Regions from separate parts of the Pseudochelatococcus sp. genome, predicted to be linked through region 2. Evidence: predicted binding sites of a transcription regulator. Region 2 holds the regulator's gene; the other holds the start of a gene.
What was found. The regulator PhoB, encoded in region 2, activates phosphate uptake and scavenging genes when phosphate is short. The targets are predictions, from matches to a motif close to TGTCATNNANCTGTCAT.
Positions count from the first base shown of each region.

Region 1: ACOYJQ_RS06985 (alkaline phosphatase) is a predicted target of PhoB. The motif match lies at 4,105-4,121, and genes of this name have one in related genera.

Region 1 covers NZ_JBMNUS010000003.1:122,780-130,648, forward strand. The annotation lists gene ACOYJQ_RS06970 (TIGR03862 family flavoprotein) at 1-725, opposite strand, end outside; gene recO (DNA repair protein RecO) at 825-1,565, shown strand; gene parC (DNA topoisomerase IV subunit A) at 1,740-4,001, shown strand; gene ACOYJQ_RS06985 (alkaline phosphatase) at 4,215-5,963, shown strand; gene ACOYJQ_RS06990 (hypothetical protein) at 6,195-6,680, shown strand; gene ACOYJQ_RS06995 (ABC transporter ATP-binding protein) at 6,680-7,384, shown strand; gene ACOYJQ_RS07000 (FtsX-like permease family protein) at 7,381-7,869, shown strand, end outside.
Region 2 covers NZ_JBMNUS010000007.1:72,609-80,477, reverse strand. The annotation lists gene pstC (phosphate ABC transporter permease subunit PstC) at 3-995, shown strand; gene pstA (phosphate ABC transporter permease PstA) at 998-1,837, shown strand; gene pstB (phosphate ABC transporter ATP-binding protein PstB) at 1,834-2,643, shown strand; gene phoU (phosphate signaling complex protein PhoU) at 2,709-3,419, shown strand; gene phoB (phosphate regulon transcriptional regulator PhoB) at 3,746-4,450, shown strand; gene ACOYJQ_RS11730 (GcrA family cell cycle regulator) at 4,561-5,163, opposite strand; gene ACOYJQ_RS11725 (aspartate aminotransferase family protein) at 5,684-6,910, shown strand; gene argF (ornithine carbamoyltransferase) at 6,907-7,869, shown strand, end outside.

The DNA of each region.
Region 1 (7,869 bases), on a different contig from region 2:
ATCATCGCCTCGCCGTTGGCGGTGAGCCCTTCCGCATGGAGCGCGACGCGCTTCAGCGGCTCGCCCTCGGCGCGGGCGCGGAAGACATCGGACCAGGCAACCGTGAAACCGCAATTGGCCGGGCGCAGATCGGCGACCGCGACGCCCATGTCGCGCAGCGTCCCGACCCAGCCGCCATCCGATCCCAGACGCGGCCACGACGCGCCGCCGAGCGCGAGCAGCGTGGCATCCGCGGCGACGATGCGTTCGCCCTCCGGCGTGGCGAAGAGCAGCCCGGAGTGTGAGCCCGCGTCATCCGCAAAGCCGAGCCATCGGTGACGGAAGGCGAAGGCGACGCCGAGCTTTTCCAGCCGCCCGAGCCACGCACGCAGCAGGGGCGTCGCCTTGTAGGAGCGCGGAAAGACGCGCCGGCTCGATCCCTCGAAGGTAGGCTCGCCCAAGTCCGCGCTCCAGCCGCGCAGGCGCGCGGGCGAGAAGGCGCGGATCGCGGGTTCGAGCCAGGCGCGCGCCTCTCCGTAGCGCCGCAGGAATTGCTCCAGCGGTTCGGCGTGGGTCAGGTTGAGGCCGCCGCGCCCGGCCATCAGGAATTTTCGCGCCGGCGAGGGCATGCGCTCGAAAACGGTGACGGCATGCCCCGCGCGCGCCAGCTCCTCGGCCGCGATCAGCCCCGCCGGGCCGGCGCCGACGACGGCGACGATTTTTTTCGCATGATTGTCAGGCGACAATTTTCACTCCACGGCGGAAACGCCGCCCAAAAGCCCCCAGAGTCGAGCATGCCCCATAGCACGGCGCGGCGCGGCGCACGATTCATGTTATGAAGCGGCATGCAATGGCAGGACGAAGGCATCGTGCTCGGCATCAGGCGGCACGGGGAGACGAGCGTCATCCTCGATCTGCTGACGCGCGCGCGCGGCCGTCACGCCGGGCTGGTGCGGGGCGGCCGTTCGCCGCGCCTGCAACCCGTGCTCCAGCCGGGCAATTCGGTCGCGGCCGCGTGGCAGGGACGCATCGAGAACCAGTTGGGGCACTACCGCGTCGAGGGCACGGTCTCGCGCGCGGCGCGCTTTCTCGATTCGCCGCTGTCGCTCAACGGCCTCGGCCTGCTCGCCGCGCTGCTGCGGCTGCTGCCGGAGCACGATCCCCATCCCGCCCTCTACGACGCCGCCCTGGTGGTGCTCGATCATCTCGACGATCCGCACGTCGCCCCGGTTCTGCTGGTGCGCTTCGAACTGGCGCTGCTGGCGGAATTCGGCTTCGGCCTCGATCTGGCGCAATGCGCCGTCACCGGCGCGACGCAGGAACTGGTCTATGTGTCGCCAAGATCGGGCCGGGCGGTGTCGCTGCGCGCGGGCGCGTCCTACCATGACAGGCTGCTGCCGCTGCCCGCCTTCCTGCGGGATGCCGACAGCGGGCGGGGCTTCATGGCGGGCGCGGGCCATCCCGGCGTTGACGCCGTGCGGCAGGGTTTTGCGCTCACCGGCCACTTCCTCGCGCGTCATCTCTTCGCCCCGCGCGATGCGCCGTTGCCGGACGCGCGCGCCCGCTTCCTCGCCCTGCTGGAATGACGGCTTGCGGCGGCGGATATCGTTCGGTATATGTTCGCGCCGGGCATATTTCGGTCGGATGGAATCATCCGATCGATCGGGATGTGCCCGCAATCGACAACTTGGAGCATGCCGTCGTTTCCGTGACATGACGGCGTGCTCGCGTGCGGGATCGGGGCGGGTTTCAGGGATTCGATGGGCAAGAAAGCGGATCTGCCGCCGGCGGGCGGCCATGACGGCAACGTGGAGGAAGTCGCCCTGCGCGCCGCGCTGGAGGAGCGCTATCTCGCCTATGCGCTCTCCACCATCATGCATCGCGCCTTGCCGGATGCGCGCGACGGCCTCAAGCCCGTGCACAGGCGCATTCTGTACGGCATGCGGCTGCTGCGGCTCGATCCGGGCGCCGGGTTCAAGAAGTCCGCGCGCGTCGTGGGCGATGTCATGGGCCAGTTCCATCCGCATGGCGACCAGTCGATCTACGACGCGCTGGTGCGGCTCGCGCAGGATTTCGCCCAGCGCTATCCGCTGATCGAGGGGCAGGGCAATTTCGGCAATATCGACGGCGATAACGCCGCCGCCATGCGTTATACCGAGGCGCGGCTCACCACCGTCGCCCAGTTGCTGTTGCAGGGCATCGACGAGGACGCCGTCGATTTTCGCGATACCTACGACGAAACGAATCGCGAGCCGATCGTGTTGCCGGCCGCGTTTCCCAACCTGCTGGCGAACGGCGCGCAGGGCATCGCGGTCGGCATGGCGACGTCCATTCCGCCCCACAACGCGGCCGAGCTGTGCGACGCCGCGCTTTACCTGATCGCGCACCCGCAGGCGGATGTCGACAGCCTGCTGACCTTCGTGCAGGGGCCGGACCTGCCCACCGGCGGCGTGATCGTCGACGATCGCGCCACCATCGCCGAGGCCTACCGCACGGGGCGGGGCGGCTTTCGCGTCCGCGCCCGCTGGTCGCGGGAAGAGGGCGCGCGCGGCCAGTGGCTGGCTGTCGTCACCGAGATTCCCTACGGCGTGACGAAGGGGCGGCTCATCGAGAAGACCGCCGATCTGTTGCTGGCGAAGAAGCTGCCGCTGGTCGCCGATATCCGCGACGAATCGGCGGAGGACATCCGCATCGTCATCGAGCCGCGCACCAGGGCCGTCGACGACGTGCTGATGATGGAGTCGCTGTTCCGGCTGACGGAACTCGAATCGCGCCTGCCGCTCAACCTCAACGTGCTGGCAGGCGGGCAGATACCGAAGGTGCTCGATCTCGCCGAGGTGCTGCGCGAATGGCTCGGCCACCGCCGCGAGGTGCTGCTGCGCCGCTCCCGCTTCCGGCTGGGCGAGATCGTGCGCCGCCTCGAAATTCTCGACGGCCTGCTGATCATCTATCTCGATCTCGACCGCGTGATCAGGATTATCCGCGAGGAGGACGAGGCGAAGCCTGCGCTGATCGCGGCCTTTTCGCTGACCGACATGCAGGCGGAGGCCATTCTCAACACCCGCCTGCGCTCGCTGCGCAAGCTGGAGGAGATGGAACTGCGCCGCGAGCACGAAAAGCTGACGGAGGAACGCGCCGGCATCGAGGCGCTGCTCGCTTCCGACGAAAAGCAATGGAAGGTCGTGGCCGGCGAGGTGCGCGAGGTGCGCAAGCTTTTCGGCCCGGAAACCGCGCTCGGCAAGCGGCGCACCACCTTCGCCGAGGCGCCGGAAACGGCCGACGTCGATCTGACCGGAGCGATGGTCGAGCGGGAGCCGATCACGGTCGTGCTGTCCGTCAAGGGCTGGATCAGGGCGCTGAAGGGGCACGGTGTCGATCTGTCAAGCCTTCAGTTCAAAGGCGACGACGGGCTGTTCCTGTCGTTCGCGACGGAGACGACGGCGCGCATCCTGGTGCTGGCGGATGACGGGCGCGTCTACACCCTCGACGCCGCGAAGCTGCCGGGCGGACGCGGCGTCGGCGATCCGCTGCGGCTGATGGCGGATATCGACGAGAATGCCGGCATCGTCGCCGCTTTTCCGTATGTTCCGGGCGAGAAACTGTTGCTGGTCGCTTCCGACGGGCGCGGTTTCGTCGCGCCGGCGGATGACATCGTGGCCAACACCCGCAAGGGCAAGCAGGTGCTGAATCTCGACGCCGCCGGCAAGGACCGTGCGCGCCTGTGCGTCCCCGTGCGCGGCGATCACGTCGCCGTCGTCGGCGAAAACCGGAAGCTCCTCGTGTTTCCGCTGACGCAGGTGCCGGAAATGGCGCGCGGCCGCGGCGTGCGCCTGCAACGTTACGGCGACGGCGGCATCGCCGATGCGCGCGTCTTCAACCTTGCGGACGGCTTGACGTGGACGGATACTTCCGGCCGGACATGGACCGTGCCGGAAGCCGATATCCGCGCCTGGCTCGGCAACCGCGCCGATGGCGGCCGCCTGCCGCCGAAGGGCTTTCCGCGCAACAACAGGTTTCAGTAATCGTGGCGGCCTTGCAGGGTGCTTAATGTAATAACATTTCATAATGAAACGTTATTATGTATCCATGTTGGAATGTAAAGTATTTCTCCGCTTTTTCGCATTCGGTCATCTGCCTGACATGCGGCATTTCTACTGTCCCGGCAATGCCGCCGTGCGTGACGCCGTGTCGGCGCGGATAGGCTAAGTGTTTCTGCAAACGCGGGGAATTTCAGCATGCGACATTATTGGTTGGTCGCGACGGCCGTGGCGCTTGTGCCGGGCGTCGCTGGTGCGCAGACGATCTATCCGATCGATCGCGCGACGATCCTTTCCGGCTCGAAGTTCGATTTCAAGGTCGAGTTTCCCGAGGTCGTGAAGGAAGCCGACGTCAAGATTCTGGTGAACGGCGAGGATTATGCCTCGGTTCTCGGCAAGAAGGCCGAGTTCATCGAGAAGGAAAAGGACGCTGATGCTTCGGCCGTCCGCCTGGACGACGTCGTCATCACCAAGCCCGGCACCTACAAGATCGAGGCCAGCGTCGCCGGCGCGCCCGCGAAGACCGTGACGTGGGAAGTTTACGGCACCGCCGAGACGCCCGTCGCGAAGAACGTGATCTTCCTCATCGCCGACGGCATGTCGGTCGCCCACCGCACGGCTGCCCGCGTCATGTCGCGCGGCAACACCGAGGGCAAGGCGAACGCCAAGCTGAACATGGACTACCTGCCGAACCTCGCTTTCATCGGCACGTCGAGCACCGACTCGATCGCCGCCGACAGCGCGAACACGGCGTCCGCCTACTTCACCGGCCACAAGTCGGCGGTGAACGCGCTCGGCGTCTATCTCAGCCGCGCCAAGGACTCGCTCGAGCATCCGAAGCAGGAAACCCTGGGCCAGGCGCTGCGCCGCGCCGCGCCGAACAAGAAGCTCGGCATCGTCACCACCGCCGAGGTGGAAGACGCGACCCCGGCGGCGCTCGTCTCCAACACCCGCAAGCGCGCCGACAAGGACAAGATCGTCGGCATGCACTTCGCCGTGCTTCCCGACGTGCTGCTCGGCGGCGGCTCGGCCTACTTCCTGCCGCAGTCCACGCCCGGCTCCAAGCGCAAGGACGACATCGACTACATCGCCAAGTTCCGTGACGAAGGCTTCGCCGTCGCCACCGACCGCGACGAGCTGATCAAGGCCGCCGCCGAGACGAACTCCGGCAAGGTCCTCGGCCTGTTCCACACCGGCAACATGGATACGCTGCTCGACCGTCAGTTCCTCAAGAAGGGTTCGGTCGGCAAGTTCCCGAACCAGCCCGGTCTCGTGGACATGACGAAGGCGGCGCTCGACGTGCTGTCGAAGAACGAAGACGGCTTCGTGCTGATGGTCGAGGGCGCTTCCGTCGACAAGATGTCGCACCCGCTCGACTGGGACCGCGCCGTCGTCGAGACGATCGAGTTCGACAACGCCATCGGCGTTGCGCGCGAGTTCGCCGAGAAGAACCCCGACACGCTGATCATCGTCACCGCCGACCACACCCACGGCGTTGCCCTCATCGGCACGATCGACGACAACAAGCCGGGCGAGGAGATGCGCGAGAAGGTCGGCACCTATCAGGACGCCGGCTTCCCGAACTACGAGGACAAGGACGGCGACACCTATCCTGACGACATCAACGTCAGCAAGCGTCTCGCCATCTTCGCCAACAACTTCCCGGACTACTACGAGACGTGGCGTCCGAAGCTCGACGGCCCCTTCGTTCCCGCGATCAAGAACGAGAAGGACCAGTACGTCGCCAACGAGCAGTACAAGGACATCCCCGGCGCCGTGCTGCGCATCGGCAACATCCCGCGTGACGGCGACACCGGCGTGCATGCCGTCGACGACGTGGTGCTGCAGTCGCAGGGTCCCGGCTCCGAGAACCTGAAGGGTTACATGGAGAACTCGGACGTTTACCGCGTGGTTGTCGACGCCCTCGCGCTCGGCGCCAAGCAGTAATCAGGCGATACCGCGTTTCGATCCGGGCGGGAAACCGCCCGGATTTTGTATTGTGGGAATGGCGAAAACGCTAGGGCGCAATGATGTTGCGTTGTCGCAATGTGTTGTTTCCGCTTTTCTGTGATGGGTAAACGAGAATTGAATGGACGTTCCGTTGCGGTTGTCCGACATCTGCCCGCGAGAGGCATCGGCTTTTCCGGCATCGGTGCGGGATGGCTATCGGAGGCTGGCATGAAACTTTCGTCATCAATATACGGTCAACCGTCGCGGCGCGATGTCGTGCGCGCGGGGCTGGGCGCGGCCGCCGCGCTCGCCTTGCCGGGCTTCCTGGCTCCCGCCCGCGCGGATGACAATACGCTGACGTTCGAGCAGCTCTACGGCAAATTCTCGGCCCTGGGGCTGGAGTTTTCAGAGCGCGTCAAGACGTTCACGGGCAAGCGGGTATCGATGCGCGGTTTCATGGCGCCGCCGCTGAAGGCCGAATCCAAGTTCTTCGTGCTCACGAAGATGCCGATGGCGCTGTGCCCCTTCTGCTCGTCGGATGCCGACTGGCCGGAGGACATCGTTGTCGTCTATCTGGGCGACAAGCAGACCTTCGTGCAGTCCAACCAGACCATCGAGGTCACGGGCACGCTGGAGATCGGGTCGTGGACCGACCCCGAAACCGGCTTCGTCAGCCAGCTGCGTCTGACGCAGGCCAGGTTCAGGTCCATCTGATGACCGCGCTGTTCCTTTCCGACGTGAGGGTGAGCTTTCCGGGCCTCGACGCACCGGTGCTCGACATCGCGAAACTCGAGATCGCGCCCGGCGAGAACGTCGTCGTCACCGGCCCGTCCGGGTCCGGCAAGACGACGCTGATCAATGTCATCACCGGCCTCGAAAAGCCCGACCGGGGTATCGTGCGGTGGGGAGACACCGATCTCGCGCGCCTTTCCGAATCGCAGCGCGATGCGTGGCGCGCCACGCATGTCGGGCTCGTCATGCAGGAGTTCCACCTGTTTCCGGGCCTCAGCGCCATCGAGAACGTGCTGCTGCCGGTTCGCTTCCGCGTGCTGTCGGTGCCGGCCGCGCTGCGGCAGCGCGCCGCGGCGCTGCTGGAGCGCGTCGGGCTGAAACGGCACGGCCAGCGCATCGAAACCATGTCGCGCGGCGAGATGCAGCGCGTCGCGGTGGCGCGTGCGCTGCTCGGCAAGCCGGCCGTGCTGGTTGCCGACGAACCCACGGCGAGCCTCGACGTCGCGAGCGGCGCCGTGGTTGGCGATTTGCTGACGGAGCTCGCCGCCGAGGAGAAGGCCACGCTGATCGCCGTCACGCACGACCCGCGCCTTGCCGCGCGCCTGCCGCGCCGGCTGCGGCTGGTCGCCGGGCGCATCGTCGAGGATACGACCCAGGCCGCGCAGCAGGAGCAGGTGACGCCATGATTCCGGTTCGTTTCATTCTGGCCGATCTGCGCCGTCTTTGGGCCGGCTCGCTGGTGATCGTGCTGCTGATCGGCCTTGCGACGGCGCTCGGTATCGCGGTCGGCATTCAGGAGCGCGCCCTGCGCCTTGGCAGCGCCCGCGCCGCCGATCGTTTCGACGTCATCGTCGGCGCGGCCGGCAGCGAGACGCAGCTCGTGCTGAGTTCGGTGTTCCTCCAGCCGGCTCCGCTCACGCTGCTGCCGGGCGCGGTGCTGAAGAAGTTGTCCGAGGATCCGCGCGTCGCCTGGGCTGCGCCGGTGGGGTTCGGCGATTCGTTTCAGGGCTCGCCCATCGTCGGCACCACGAACGAGTTTCTGACCGACAAGGGCCAGCGCCCGCTCGCCGAGGGCGAGATCTTCCGCGGACGGACGGACGCCGTGATCGGCGCGCTGGTCGATCTGCGGCAGGGCGACACGGTAAAGCCCATCCATGGCCAGCCCGGCGAG
Region 2 (7,869 bases):
TCATGGCCGACGTTGCAATAAAAGACATCTCCCGCGGCGGTGACGCAGCGGTGAACAGATCGCGCGTCCTGAACAGGTTCAGGCAGGGCGACACGATATTCTTCCATTTGACGCGGACGGCGGCACTTCTGGTGCTGGTCCTCCTGTTCGCGATCATGGCTTCGCTGATGTACGGCGCCTGGCCGGCTCTCAGCCATTTCGGCCTCGACTTCTTCGTATCGCAGGCATGGGATGCGAACGCCGAGGAATTCGGCGCGCTGGCGACCATTTACGGCACGCTGGTGACTTCGCTGATCGCGATGCTGATCGCGGTTCCCGTGGGGCTCGGCATCGCGGTGTTCCTCACCGAGCTCTGCCCGATGACGCTGCGCCGCCCGATCGGCATCGCGGTCGAGCTGCTGGCCGGCATCCCGTCGATCATCTACGGTATCTGGGGCTTCTTCGTATTCGCGCCCTTCCTCCAGCAGACGGTGCAGCCGTTCCTGATCGCGGTCTTCGGCCCCGTCCCGCTGCTGAACGCGGTTTTCGCCGGCCCTCCCTACGGTCTCGGCACGCTGACGGCGGGCCTGATCCTGGCGATCATGGTGCTGCCGTTCATCGCTTCGGTGTCGCGCGACGTGTTCGAGACGGTGCCAGCCGTGATGAAGGAAGCGGCCTACGGCCTCGGTTGCACCACCTGGGAAGTCGTGCGCAACGTGGTCATCCCGCACACGCGCGCCGGTCTCGTCGGCGGCATCATGCTGGCGCTGGGGCGCGCGCTGGGCGAGACGATGGCCGTCACCTTCGTGATCGGTAACGCCAAGCAGATCTCGGCGTCGATCCTTCAGCCCGGCACGACCATTTCCGCGACCATCGCGCTCGAATATGCCGAGGCGTCGGAAGGGCTTTATCGCTCGTCGCTCGTGGCGCTCGGTCTCATCCTGTTCATCATCAGCTTCATCGTGCTGGCCGCCGCCCGCCTCATGCTGGCGCGCCTCAACAAGCAGGGGGCCTGATCATGGTCACTTATGCCGCGCGCAAGCGCAAAAACAGCATCACCATGGGCCTTTGCACGTCCGCCGCGCTGTTCGGCATCCTGTGGCTGCTGCTGATCCTGGGCGTGCTGGTGTGGGAAGGCTTCTCCGGCCTGTCCGCCGCCGTGTTCACGGAAATCACGCCGAGCATGGGCTCCGTCGGCGGCGGCCTGTTGAACGCCATCATCGGCTCCATCATGATGACCTTCGTCGCCGTGCTCATCGGCACGCCGCTCGGCGTGCTCGCCGGCACATACATGGCGGAATACGGCCGCTACGACAAGCTGACGAACGTCGTGCGCTTCATCAACGACATCCTGCTTTCCGCGCCGTCGATCGTCATCGGCCTGTTCATCTACGAGGTTCTGGTGGCGCCGTTCGGGGGCTTCTCGGGCTGGGCGGGCGCTGCGGCGCTGGCCGTGATCGTGATCCCCGTCGTGGTGCGCACGACCGAGGACATGCTGCTGCTCGTGCCCGGCCAGTTGCGCGAGGCCGCGACCGCGCTGGGGCTGCCGCGCTCGATCGTGATCCGTCAGGTCGCCTACAAGGCGGCGCTCGCGGGCATCGTCACCGGCGTCCTGCTGGCGGTGGCGCGGGTGAGCGGCGAAACCGCGCCGCTGCTGTTCACCGCGCTCAGCAACAACTTCCTGAGCTGGGACATGACGCAGCCGATCGCCAGCCTGCCGGTCGTGATCTACAACTTCACCAAGACGCCTGACGAGAACATGCAGCAGCTTGCATGGACGGGCGCCCTGCTTATCACCTTTACGGTTCTTGCGATGAGCATTTCGGCTCGCGCTCTCTCCACGAGGAAGAAGAAATGACCACCCAGAGCGCCACGCAACCGGTGCCGCCGGCGATCCCCGCCGGCCCCCTCACCGAAAAGGTTTCGGTTCGCAATCTGAAGTTCTACTACGGCAGCACGCTGGCGCTGAAGGGCATCAATCTGCCGCTGTACGACCGGATCGTCACCGCCTTCATCGGCCCCTCGGGTTGCGGCAAGTCGACGCTGCTGCGCGTCCTGAACCGCATGTACGATCTTTACCCCGGCCAGCGGGCCGAGGGCGAGGTGCTGGTGGACGGGCAGAACGTGCTCGTTCCCAACCAGGACCTGAACGCCCTGCGCGCCAAGGTCGGCATGGTGTTCCAGAAGCCGACGCCGTTTCCGATGTCGATCTACGACAACATCGCCTTCGGCGTCCGCCTCTACGAAAGCCTGAGCAAGGCGGAAATGGACGAGCGCGTCGAATCCTCCCTGCGCCGCGCCGCCATCTGGGACGAGGTCAAGGACAAGCTCAACGCTTCCGGCCAGAGCCTTTCGGGCGGCCAGCAGCAGCGCCTGTGCATCGCCCGCACCGTTGCCGTGAAGCCCGAGGTCATCCTGTTCGACGAGCCGTGCTCGGCGCTCGATCCGATCTCGACGTCCAAAGTCGAGGAGCTGATCGACGAGCTGAAGGAAGACTACACGATCGCCATCGTGACGCATAACATGCAGCAGGCGGCGCGCGTGTCGCAGTTCACGGCGTTCATGTATCTGGGCGAGCTGGTGGAATTCGCGGAAACGACGAAGATCTTCACCGCGCCGCAGGACAAGCGCACGCAGGACTACATCACGGGCCGCTTCGGCTGATCGGGCGTATGGACCGGGCGGTGCGCCGCATCGCCCGTGCCGCCTTCAGACAGGGATATTTGGTGATGGCCGAACATATTGTAACTTCCTTCGACGCCGATCTCGAACTCTTGCGCAGCAAGATCGCCGAGATGGGGGGCATTGCCGAGAAGCAACTGGATGATTCCACGCGCGCGCTGGTGCGCCGCGACGTCGCCCTCGCCCAACAGGTCATCGATGCCGACGTGCGTCTCGACAACCTGCAACGCGAGATCGAGGATCTTGCGGTGTCCACCATCGCCCGCCGCCAGCCGGTCGCGGTCGATCTGCGGGATATCGTCTCGGCCATCCGCGTGGCCGGAGATGTCGAGCGTATCGGCGATCTGGCGAAGAACACGGCGAAGCGCGTCCTGGCCATCAGCAGCGAGTTGCAGCCGGCCAAGATCGTCGTCGGCGTCCAGCACATGAGCGATCTCGTGCAGGCGCAGCTCAAGGACGTTCTCGACGCCTATGCCCAGCGCGACGAAAAGAAGGCGCTCGACGTCTGGAACGGCGACGACCGTATCGACGCGCTCTACAACTCGGTGTTCCGCGAGCTTCTCACCTATATGATGGAAGACACGCGCAACATCACGTTCTGCACGCATCTGTTGTTCCTTGCCAAGAACATCGAGCGCATCGGCGACCACACGACCAACATCGCCGAGACGATCTACTTCCTGACCACGGGCGAGACGCTTGCGGGTGAGCGCCCCAAGGGCGACACCACGAGCTTCGCCACGACCGCAACGCTCTGAAGGCGGCAGGTCCCGGAGTACCCCACGGCGCTCCGGGGCCGTGCGCCGTCAAGGCGGGCTCTGCTTGCGCAGCCTCGCGGGATGCGCCGTCCCGAGGGGTCAGGTGGAACGTACAGGGAAAGATGGACAGCTCGGGCGATGCACCGGTCATCCTCATATGCCGCAAGCGCACATGATCCTTTCGGAGAACGGTCCGAAGGGGTTGCTCGCGTTGCGCGGCGTCTCCGCGCGACAACCTCCGCCGAATTGCCGATGAGGACAGTGTAGCCTGAGCACGTGAAGATTCGATGTCTCGCAATGGTTGCGGGCGGTTCCACGAGGATATCATGGTAGGACCACGCATTCTCATCGTGGAGGACGAAGAGCCGCTGGCGCTGCTTCTTCGTTACAACCTCGAAGCCGAAGGCTACTTCGTCGACAGTGTCGGACGCGGCGACGAAGCGGAGATCCGGCTCCGGGAGCAGGTTCCCGACCTGGTTCTGCTGGACTGGATGTTGCCGGGCCTCTCCGGCATCGAGCTGTGCCGGCGCGTGCGTGCGCGCGGCGACACCGAACGCCTGCCGATCATCATGCTGACGGCGCGCGGCGAGGAGGGCGAACGGGTGAGGGGACTCGCCACGGGCGCCGACGATTACGTCGTCAAGCCTTTCTCCGTGCCGGAACTGCTGGCGCGCGTGCGCGCGCTGCTGCGGCGCACGAAGCCTGGTCATGTGGCGACACTGCTGCTGGCGGGCGACATCGAGCTCGACCGGGAAACCCGGCGCGTGCGCCGCAACGGCCGCGAGTTGCACCTGGGGCCGACCGAGTTCAAGCTGCTCGAGTTCCTGATGCAGAGCCCCGGCCGCGTCTTCACCCGCGAGCAATTGCTCGATGGCGTATGGGGCCACGATGTCTATATCGACGAGCGCACGGTGGATGTGCATGTCGGACGGTTGCGCAAGGCCATCAACCGCGCCCGCAGCCCCGATCCGATCCGCACCGTGCGCGGCGCGGGCTATGCTTTCGACGAGACATTCGCGCGCGCCGAGTAGAGCGCTTTGCGACCGTCCCGCCGGAAGGATTTTGCCCGGTGCGGGCTCATGCAAAAGCCGCCGGATCGTCCGGCGGCTTTCTTCTTTTGCCGTGATGGGGCGGCCCCGGCTCAGGCGCGCTTGCGGTCCCGGCGGCGATCGAGAACGGGCTGGTAGGCGATGCTGGCGTGATGCGCGCAATAGGGCATGCCGATCACCGCCCGCGCGCCGCAGAAGCGGAAATTCGGCGACGTGGGATCGCCCACCGGCCAGCGGCACATGTACTCGCGCAAATCCATGATGGTGACACGCTCGGAAATCGGCACAACGACATTCTCGCGCGTGACCGGCACGAGATCGGCGGCCGGGCTGCGGACGGGATCCTCATCCGGTTCCACGGCCAGCGGCGCGGCCGCGAGCGCGGCGTTGCCGAAGGTCGGCGCCATGGGCTGCGGCGCCGGGGCGGGAGGAACGATGGCCGCCGGCGGAACCTGGCGCGGGGCGGGCGCGAGCGGCTCGGCAGCCTGCGGCGGCTTGCGCGGCGCGCGGACGGTCTGCGCCGCCGGCGCCTTCGCGCGGCCCGACAGGCCAAGACGATGAACCTTGCCGATCACCGCATTGCGGCTGACGCCGCCGATTTCCGTCGCAATCTGGCTGGCGCTCAACCCGTCGCTCCAAAGCTTGCGCAGTTGCTCGACGCGCTCGTCAGTCCAGGTGTTGCCGGGATCGCTCATCATTCATGCTCCATCTCGCCACGCCCCGCGGGGAATCCCTCGATGCCCAAACGGAATCCCTCATTTCGCCGGCAAACGACTCATTGCCGGACGCAACGTTCACCTCATGGGAAACGCTGGAAGAGGCAGCCGGACGATATTCCGTGGCTCTCACGCGGGAAACTACAATATGCTGCGACTCTCCGGCAAGAGTCATGCGTCGATTGGCGCGCAATTTCCCACAGGAGAGATCGTAAACAAATCCTTGAACGCCGCGAAGAATGCTGTGAATGCGGGCGATATCAAGGCGATGGCGCGAAATTCGCAATTTTTCGCCGCGAGCGCCGACGGCGGGGCGCGGCGGAGTTTATACTTGAATGTCTGCGGCATCGATCATAAGATACTAGGGAGTTGCCGCCCTGTGGGGCGGCTTTTCCGTTTTCCGTCGCCGGGTGGCCGGCGCGGGCGGCGGGTTTTCCGGGGCGCGTGCGCCGTCTGGCGGCCTTTCGCGCGCGGCCTGCCTTCTCTGGAGTATGGTGCCTTGACATCGCCTCTTCTGCCAACCTATGCGCGGGCCGACGTCGTTTTCGAGACCGGGGAGGGCGTATGGCTCGTGGCGCGCGACGGTCAGCGATATCTCGATCTGGGGTCGGGCATCGGCGTCAATGCGCTGGGCTATAACCACCCCGGATTGCTGGCTGCGCTCGGCGCGCAGGGCGGCAAGCTGTGGCACATCTCGAACCTGTTCCGGAACCCGCAGGCGGAGCGCCTCGCGCAACGGCTTGTCGACGCAAGCTTCGCCGATACGGTGTTCTTCACCAATTCCGGCGCGGAGGCGCTGGAATGCGCGATCAAGACCGCGCGCAAGTATCATGCCGCGAACGGCCATCCCGAGCGCTTCCGTCTCGTCACCTTCGAGGGCGCTTTTCACGGGCGGACGCTGGCCACGATCGCGGCCGGCGGCCAGCAGAAATACCTTGAGGGCTTCGGACCGAAGGTCGAGGGTTTCGATCAGGTGCCGTTCGGCGATTGGGATGCGCTCGCCGCCGCGATCGGGCCCGAGACCGCCGGCATTCTCATCGAGCCCGTGCAGGGCGAGGGCGGCATTCGCGCCGTGCCGCCGCAGGACCTGCGCCGGTTGCGCCAGATCGCCGACGATAACGGCCTGCTGCTGGTCCTCGACGAGGTGCAATGCGGTATCGGCCGCACGGGCAAGCTTTTCGCCCACGAATGGGCCGGCGTCACGCCGGACATCGTGGCCATCGCCAAGGGCATCGGCGGCGGTTTCCCGCTGGGCGCGAGCCTCGCGACGCGCGAGGCGTCGAAGGGCATGACGCTCGGCACCCACGGCACCACCTTCGGCGGCAATCCGCTGGCGGCGGCGGTGGGCAACGCCGTGCTCGACGAGATCCTCGCGCCCGGCTTCCTGGAGGGCGTGCAGGAGAAGGCCGGCCTCTTCCGCCAGCGGCTCGCGGAACTGAAGGACGCCTTTCCCGACGTGTTCGAGGATGTGCGCGGCGAGGGGCTGATGCTCGGCCTCAAGCTCAAGGTGCCGAACACGGAGTTCGTCAAGGCAGCGCTTGCGCGCCGGCTTGTCGTGATCGCGGCGGGGGATAACGTGGTGCGCTTGCTGCCGCCGCTCATCATCGGCGAGGCGGAGATCGGAGAGGCCGTCGCGGGGCTCGGCGAAGTGGCGCAGACGTTTCGGGCGCAAACTCTTCAGGCGGAACCGGACGCAGGAAAAGCAGACGAAAGACAGGCAGGATGAGTAACGGCAACGGAGCCACGGAAGGCCGGAAGGTGCGGCATTTTCTCGATCTCGGCGATTTCTCGGGCGAAGAGGTGCGCGCGGTGCTCGATCTCGGCGCCGCCATCAAGGCGGGGCGCGTGAAAGGCGGGCCGCAGGCCAGCCGCCCGCTGGCCGGCAAGGTGCTGGCGATGATCTTCGACAAGCCCTCCACCCGCACGCGCGTCTCCTTCGATGTCGGTTTCCGGGAGCTCGGCGGCGAGCCGATCATGCTGACCGGCGCCGAGATGCAGCTCGGCCGGGGGGAGTCGATCCCCGATACGGCGCGCGTGCTGTCGCGTTTCGTCGATGCGATCATGATCCGCATTCTCGATCACGCCGCGATGCTCGAACTGGCGGAATATGCCTCGGTTCCGGTGATCAACGGCCTCACCAAGCTGTCGCATCCCTGCCAGATCATGGCGGATGTGATGACTTTCGAGGAGCACCGCGGCCCCATCAAGGGGCGCACGGTGGCGTGGACCGGCGATTCCAACAATGTGTTGACATCGTGGATTCAGGCCGCCGCGCGGCTCGACTTCCGCATCGCGGTGGCGACGCCGCCCGGGCTTGCGCCGCGCGCGGATCTCGTCAAATGGGCGGGGGGGCAGGGCGCCGAGGTGCTCGTGACCGATGATCCGTTCGAGGCGGTGAAGGGGGCGGATGCCGTCGTCACCGATTGCTGGGTGTCGATGGGCGACGACGACGAGCGCTATCGCCACAATCTGCTGCGTCCCTATCAGGTCAATGAGAGGCTGATGGCGGCCGCCGGCAAGGATGCGATCTTCATGCATTGTCTGCCGGCCCATCGCGGCGAGGAAGTGACGGATGCGGTGATGGACGGGCCGCAGTCGGTCGTGTTCGATGAGGCCGAGAATCGTCTGCACGCGCAAAAGGGCGTTCTGGCCTGGTGCTTCGGCGTCACCGCGCCGGCCGCCGAC